Regions from separate parts of the Streptomyces sp. NPDC045021 genome, predicted to be linked through region 1. Evidence: riboswitches for the same ligand, from Rfam matches in the RefSeq annotation. Region 1 holds a riboswitch; the other holds the start of a gene.
The links. Region 1 has a riboswitch for cyclic di-AMP ahead of AC07DC_RS24980 (M23 family metallopeptidase). Riboswitches for the same ligand answer to the same signal wherever they lie in the genome.
Positions count from the first base shown of each region.

Region 1 (3,765 bases):
CTTCCGGGCCCGCTCCGCGTCCCCGCGGGCCACCGCGTCGACTATCGCGCCGTGCTCCTCCCAGGACTCCACCGCCCGGCCGGGCTCCCCCTCCCCGTACACCCAGGCGATCTTGTGCCGCAGCTGGGTGAGCAGCGCGGCCAGGGTGGGACTGCCGGAGGCCTGGGCGAGCGTTTCGTGGAACCAGCCGTTCAGGGACGGCAGATCCGACAACTGGCCCTGCTGGGAACGTTCCTGGCCCAGCCGCACCAGTCCGCGCAACACCTTGAGGTGGGAGTCGGTGCGCCGCTGCGCCGCCCTGGCGGCCCCCAGCGGCTCCAGCAGGCCGCGGAGCTCCAGCAGGTCGGCCGCCTCCTGTTCCGTCGGCTCGGCGACGGAGGCGCCCGCGTGCCGGCGGGTGCGGACGAACCCCTCCGACTCCAGGGTGCGCAGCGCCTCGCGCACCGGGACCCGGGAGACGCCGTAACGTCTCGCCAGCAGCTCCTCCGTCAGCCGGCTGCCCGGCGGATAGAAACCGCCGACGATGTCGTCACGGATCGCGGTGCACACGACCTGTGCGGAGATACGACGCCCTGCGCCGTCCGTCCCGTTCACATCCGATTCCGCATCGCCGGTCTCCATTCTTTTCCCCGTAATCTTCGGCGACTCTATTCCAGCACAACGAGGATTCCGACCGGAGTCCAGAATTCATGGATTATTTTTGGACAACACGAAGGCCCCGGCGGGGAGCCGGGGCCTTCGTGGGGGGACGGGAGTGCTGATCTCGGACGGATCGGATGGATCAGATGGAGACGCCGTGCGAGCGGAGGTACGCCACCGGGTCGATGTCCGAGCCGTAGTCGGGCGTGGTGCGGGCCTCGAAGTGCACGTGCGGGCCGGTGACGTTGCCGGTCGCGCCGGACAGGCCGATCTGCTCGCCGGTGGTGACGGTCTGGCCGACCGACACGCTGAGCGAGGACATGTGGGCGCACAGCGTGTAGATGCCGTCGTTGTGCCGGATCACGACGTTGTTGCCGTACGCCGAGTCGAAGCCGGCGGTGACGACGGTGCCGGCGCCCACGGCGTGGACCGGGGTGCCGGTGGACGCGGTGAAGTCGACTCCGGTGTGGTAGCCGGAGGCCCACATGGAACCGGGGACCTTGTACCCGGTGCCGATGGCGCTGTTGACGGGCAGCACGAAGGAGTTGAGCCTCTTGCGCTCCGCCTCGGCGCGGGCGGCGCGGGCGGCGGCACGGGCCTCGGCCTCGCGCTCCGCCTTGATCTTCGCCTCGGCCGCGGCCTTCTTCTTGGCGGCCTCGGCCGCCGCTGCCACGCGCTTGGCCTGGTCGGCCTTCCGCTTGGTCTCGTCGGCCGCCTTGTGCTGGGCGGCGGCCTGGGCGGCGAGGGAGCTGGGGAGGGTGTCCGAGGCGTCGACGGCGCGCGCGAACGCGGTGTCCTCGATGGCCTTGGGAGCGACGGCGCGGTCCGTGGAGAGCGCGGTGGCCGCGGTGGCGCCGAAGGTGCCGGCGGCGGTCAGGACCGCGACGCCGGCCAGGGTGGTCCCGGTGCGGAGGACGGCACGACGGGGACGGCGGTGCTTCCCGCTGGGCGCGGGCAGAACAGTGAACGCCATGGGTGCGGCGAGATCCTTTCCTTCCTTCTCGCCTACCGGGTTAGCTGACGGGTTCGGAGCAGGAAGGTCTCCTACGGGCTGCCTCGTGGTGAGGACGGCCCGATTCACCCCAGGGACGTGGGTCCCCGGCTCCCCAGGCTCGCGCCTGACGGGGACTCGGCGATCACTGCCCGGTTGCCGCTGGACGCGGCGGATGGTGACGAGCAGCAGGGGTGGACGCTAATCGGACCGCGTCGGTTACGGCAAACAGAACGGGCGATATGTTGCGTTCGCCACACAGGGTCGTTCCGGGCGTATAGAGATCCAAAACGCCCGGAACCCCGGCGCCCCAAGGGGTGCGCCAGGGTTCCGCCGCGCATCCGGTCGGCGCCCGCGAAAGGGTCGTCCGACCGTCCCCGGGAGGGGGGACGGCTGCCCGATGGCAGCCGGTCAGCCGTGCGCGATGACCTTCACCGAGCCGATTCCCAGCTCCGTGACGGGCCCCTCGATCACCGAGGCGTCGCCCACCAGGACGACGACCATGCGGTCCAGCGGGAAGGCGCTGACCACCGCGGCGGTCGCCTCCACGGTGCCGGTCCGCGCCAGCCGCGCGTACATCTGGGCCTGGAAGTCGTCCGGCAGGAACTGCTCGACCTGGTCGGCGAGCGTGCCGGCGACGGCCGCCGCCGTCTCGTAGCGCAGCGGCGCCACGCCGACGAGGTTCTGCACCGCGACGTCGCGCTCCTCGTCCGTGAGCCCCTCGGCCGCCAGCGTGCGGACGACCTGCCAGGCGTCGGCCAGCGCGGGTCCGGTGACCTCGGTGGCCACCGAGCCGCTGATGGCGAGCAGTGAGGCGCCGGTTCCCTCCGGGGTGGACAGCAGCACCTGGCCGAAGGCCCGCACGCCGTACGTGTAGCCCTTCTCCTCGCGCAGCACCCGGTCCAGACGGGAGGTCAGGGTGCCGCCCAGGCAGTACGTGCCGAGCACCTGTGCCGCCCAGACCGGGTCGTGGCGGTCGGATCCGGTACGGCCGATCAGCAGCTGGGTCTGCACCGCGCCGGGCCGGTCCACGATCACCACGCGCGCGGTGTCGTCCGAGGTGATCTGCGGCAGCGGGCGGGGCTCCGCGGTCGAGCCGGTCCACTCGCCGAGCGTCTCGTCCAGCAGCGCGGCCAGGTCGATGCCGGTCAGATCGCCGACGACGACCGCCGTGGTGGTGGCGGGACGCACATGCGCGTCGTAGAACGCCCGGACGGCCGCGGCGTCGATCCTCGCCACCGTCTCCTCCGTGCCCTGGCGGGGGCGGGAGCAGCGCAGGTTCGCGGGGAACAGCTCCGCGGAGAGCGCCATGGAGGCGCGGCGGGCCGGGTTGGCCAGCTCGTGCGGGATCTCGTCGAGCCGGTTGTTGACGAGCCGCTCGACCTCGCTGTCGGGGAACGCGGGGGCGCGCAGGGCGTCCGCGAGCAGCCCGAGGGCCTTGTCCAGCCGGGAGGCCGGGACCTCCAGCGAGACCCGGACGCCCGGGTGGTCGGCGTGCGCGTCCAGGGTGGCGCCGCAGCGCTCCAGCTCGGCGGCGAACTCCTCCGCGGTGAGCTTGTCGGTGCCCTCGGAGAGCGCCCGGGCCATGATGGTGGCCACGCCGTCCAGGCCTTCGGGTTCCGCGTCCAGCGGCGCCACGAGCAGCACCTCCACCGCGACGACCTTCTGGCCGGGGCGGTGGCTGGTGAGCACGGTCAGGCCGTTGCCCAGGGTGGACCGGTCGGGGGCCGGGAAGGCCCACGGGGTGGCGGTGCCGGGCTGCGGCTGGGGGTGGAACGTCATGGTCGCGGCGACGTCGGTCACTGGTCCGCGCCTTCCTGCTCGGTCTCGTCGGCCGCCTCGTCGGGCGAGCCGGTGGGCTCGTAGACCAGGACGGCTCGGTTGTCGGGGCGCAGCCGGGCCGCGGCGACGGCCCGTACGTCCTCCGGAGTGATCTCCAACACCCGCTGGACGGCGGTGAGCGCCAGCTGCGGGTCGCCGTAGAGCACCGCGAAACGGCACAGCTCGTCGGCGCGCCCGGCGACCGTCGCGAGCCGGTCCAGCCACTCGCGCTCCAGCTGGGCCTGGGCGCGTTCCATCTCCTCCGCGGTGGGTCCCTCCGCGGCGAAACGGGCCAGCTCCTCGTCGACCGCGGC
Region 1 covers NZ_JBWKIQ010000008.1:331,841-335,605, forward strand. Annotated here, with positions in the region: gene AC07DC_RS24975 (GntR family transcriptional regulator) at 1-621, opposite strand, end outside; gene AC07DC_RS24980 (M23 family metallopeptidase) at 782-1,612, opposite strand; cyclic di-AMP (ydaO/yuaA leader) riboswitch at 1,628-1,784, opposite strand; gene AC07DC_RS24985 (M16 family metallopeptidase) at 2,042-3,412, opposite strand; gene AC07DC_RS24990 (M16 family metallopeptidase) at 3,430-3,765, opposite strand, start outside.

Region 2 (3,765 bases), on a different contig from region 1:
CTCCTCCAGGAAGCGCGAGGCCGGGTTGTACGAGGGCTGGCCCCAGGCGCTGCGCATCGTCGACCGCGTCACGTACAGCCGCTCGCGCGCCCGCGTGATGCCGACGTACGCCAGTCGCCGCTCCTCCTCCAGCTCCTTGGCCTGGCCCAGCGCCCGCATGTGCGGGAAGACCCCGTCCTCCATGCCGGTGAGGAAGACCACCGGGAACTCGAGGCCCTTGGCGGTGTGCAGCGTCATCAGCGTTATGACGCCACCCCCCTCCTCGTCGTCCGGGATCTGGTCCGAGTCGGCGACCAACGCGACGCGCTCCAGGAACTCGGAGAGGGTGCCCGGCTCCGCGTCCTCGGCGGCGGCCCGCTCCTGCTCGAACTCCAGGGCGACGGCGGCGAGTTCCTGCAGGTTCTCGATACGGGTCTCGTCCTGCGGGTCCGTGGAGGCCTGGAGCTCCGATAGATAGCCGGTCCGCTCCATCACCGCTTCGAGGACCGTCGCGGGGCCGGCGCCCGACTCGACGATGGTGCGCAGTTCCTCCAGCAGCTCGTTGAACTTCCGGACCGCGTTGGAGGAGCGGGCGGCCATGCCGTACGCCTCGTCGACCCGGCGCAGCGCCTGCGCGAAGGAGATCTTCTCGCGCAGCGACAGGGCGTCGATCATCGCTTCCGCCCGGTCGCCGATGCCGCGCTTGGGCACGTTCAGGATCCGGCGGAGCGGGACGGTGTCCTCGGGGTTCGACAGGACGCGCAGGTACGCGAGGATGTCGCGGACCTCCTTGCGCTCGTAGAAGCGCACCCCGCCGACGACCTTGTACGGCAGGCCGACGCGGATGAAGACCTCTTCGAAGACACGCGACTGGGCGTTGGTCCGGTAGAAGACGGCGACGTCGCCGGGGCGGGAGTCGCCCGCGTCCGTCAGCCGGTCGATCTCCTCGGCGATGTACTGCGCCTCGTCGTGCTCGTGGTCGGCGACGTACCCGGTGATGACGGGGCCGTCGCCGGCTTCCGTCCACAGGTTCTTGGCGCGGCGCCCGGCGTTGCGCTCGATGACGGCGTTGGCGGCCGTGAGGATCGTCTGCGTGGAGCGGTAGTTCTGCTCCAGCAGGATCGTCGTCGCCTGCGGGTAGTCCTCTTCGAACTGCAGGATGTTGCGAATGGTGGCGCCGCGGAAGGCGTAGATGCTCTGGTCCGCGTCACCCACCACGCACAGCTCGGCGGTGTGGTCGCCGGTGCCGACCAGCTCGCGCACCAGCGTGTACTGGGCGTGGTTGGTGTCCTGGTACTCGTCCACGAGGACGTGGCGGAACCGGCGCCGGTAGTGCTCGGCGACGTCGGGGAACGCCTGGAGCAGGTGCACTGTGGTCATGATGATGTCGTCGAAGTCCAGGGCGTTGGCCTCGCGCAGCCTCGCCTGGTAGAGCGCGTACGCCTCGGCGACGTGCTTCTCGAAGGCGTTCTCCGCCTGGCGGGCGTAGTCCTCCTCGTCGATCAGCTCGTTCTTGAGGTTCGAGACCTTCGCGCTGAACGCCTTCGGCGGGAACTGCTTGGGGTCGAGGTCCAGGTCCCGGCAGACGAGCGCCATGAGCCGCTTGGAGTCGGCCGCGTCATAGATCGAGAAGCTGGAGGTGAAGCCGAGCTTCTTGCTCTCGCGGCGCAGGATGCGCACGCACGCGCTGTGGAAGGTCATGACCCACATCGCGTTGGCGCGCGCGCCGACGAGGTCGCCGACGCGTTCCTTCATCTCGCCCGCGGCCTTGTTGGTGAAGGTGATCGCGAGGATCTCGCCCGGGTGCGCGCCGCGCGTGCCGAGCAGATGGGCGATGCGGTGCGTCAGCACCCGCGTCTTGCCCGATCCGGCGCCCGCGACGATGAGCAGCGGACCGCCCGCGTGCACGACGGCGGCGCGCTGCTGCTCGTTCAGCCCCTCCAGGAGCTGGGCGGGGTCGACGACGGGGCGGGCGGCCCCGTCCCGGTAGTACGCGTCCCGGCCGCCGTGCGGGGGCTCGTTGAAGCGCCCGCCGAAGAGGTCGTCCGCGGCATCGTCCGGCCGGTGCTCGGTCCCGTGCTCCGGGGGCGGCGGGGCCGATTCCGGCGCGTGGTCGGGGGCCTGGAGGTCGGCCAGGAAGCTGTCGTCAAAGAGGCTGCTCATCGCCTCCCGAGTCTAGGCGCCCCCACTGACACCTCACACTCCGCTTGCCCGAGTCCGCACAGACCCGAGCCTGACCCTGCCCATGGCCCTGCCCATGACGCTGCCCGACCCTGAAAAACCATCACTCTCCGCGACCGGACCCGACCGTTGCGCTCACATCACGAAATGGTTTCGGGCCTATCGGACACCGGTCTTCCCACCGGACAGGAGAGTTGGCTACCGTGCCGGACCAGGCGGTCCGTCCTCTACTTCGGCAACACGCCGTCACGGACCGTCTCCGCTGAGTGCGGCGCAAGCCGCAGCCGGGGACCCACAAGCATCACTGGGGTGAATCGGCCCGCACGGGAAACTCCGTTCGGACCGTAGGGCGACCTTCCGACAGCCCGAACCCGACAGCTAACCCGGTAAGCGGTTTACGGAAGGACTTCCCGTCTTGGCGTCCCACCGCAAACCCCGCCCCGGCATACGCGCCGGCCTGCTCACCACCACCGGCCCCCGCGCGGCGGTCGGTTTCACCGCGGCGGCGCTGGCCACCGTCACCCTGCTGGGCGAGACCGCGAGCGCGGCGCCCGCGCAGCCGCAGCCGCCCTCCATAGAAGAGGTCCAGGCGAAGGTCGACGCGCTCAACCACGACGCCGAGGTCGCCACCGAGCGCTACAACGGCGCCAAGGAGCAGGCCGACCAGCAGAGCGCCAAGGTCGAGGCGCTGCTGAGCCAGGTCGCGCAGCGGACCGCGTCGCTGAACGACTCGCGCCGCGTCCTGGGCCAGTACGCGGCCGCCCAGTACCGCAGCGGCGGTGTCGACACGACGAGCGCGTTCCTGCTCTCCGCCGATCCGCAGGAGTTCTTCGACCAGACGCACCAGATGAAGCGGATGACCAGCAACCAGAAGGAAGCGGTCGAGAACTTCCGCACCCAGCAGGCCACGACGACGCAGAAGCGCACCGAGGCGGTGAAGAGCCTCGACGCGCTGAACGCCTCCCGGGCGAAGCTGGAGACGGAGAAGCAGACCGTCAAGGAGAAGCTGGCGGCGGCGCAGACGCTCCTCAACACCCTCACCACGCAGGAGAAGGCCCGGCTGGCGGCGCTGGCGGCCAAGAAGGCGGAGGAGGACCGCAAGCGCGCCGCGGCGATCGCCGCCAAGGAGAAGGCTGCCCGGGAGGCCGCCGCCAAGGAGGCCGCGAAGACCGGGACCGGGACCGGCACCGGCGGTACCGGTTCCCACACCAGCACGTCGTCGAAGGGGGCGAAGGCCGTCGCCTTCGCCCGCCGGCAGCTCGGCCTGCCGTACGTGTGGGGCGCGACGGGTCCGAGCTCGTACGACTGCTCAGGGCTCACCCAGGCGGCCTGGAAGGCGGCCGGCATCGACATCCCGCGCACCACCTGGGACCAGGTGAAGGTCGGCGAGCGCGTCTCGACGTCGGATCTGCAGCCCGGGGATCTGGTCTTCTTCTACGACGACATCAGCCATGTCGGCCTCTACATAGGCGACGGCAACATGATCCACGCGCCACACACCGGCACGGTCGTCAAGATCGCACCGATCACCCAAATGCCCATTTACGGGGCTTCGCGCCCGTCCTGAACCCCGCTCGACGGTCACAATAGGTAAGGTATCGAAGC
Region 2 covers NZ_JBWKIQ010000006.1:281,830-285,594, reverse strand. Annotated here, with positions in the region: gene pcrA (DNA helicase PcrA) at 1-2,142, opposite strand, end outside; cyclic di-AMP (ydaO/yuaA leader) riboswitch at 2,411-2,569, shown strand; gene AC07DC_RS20520 (C40 family peptidase) at 2,576-3,727, shown strand.
Region 2: another riboswitch for cyclic di-AMP. It lies ahead of AC07DC_RS20520 (C40 family peptidase); the one in region 1 lies ahead of AC07DC_RS24980 (M23 family metallopeptidase).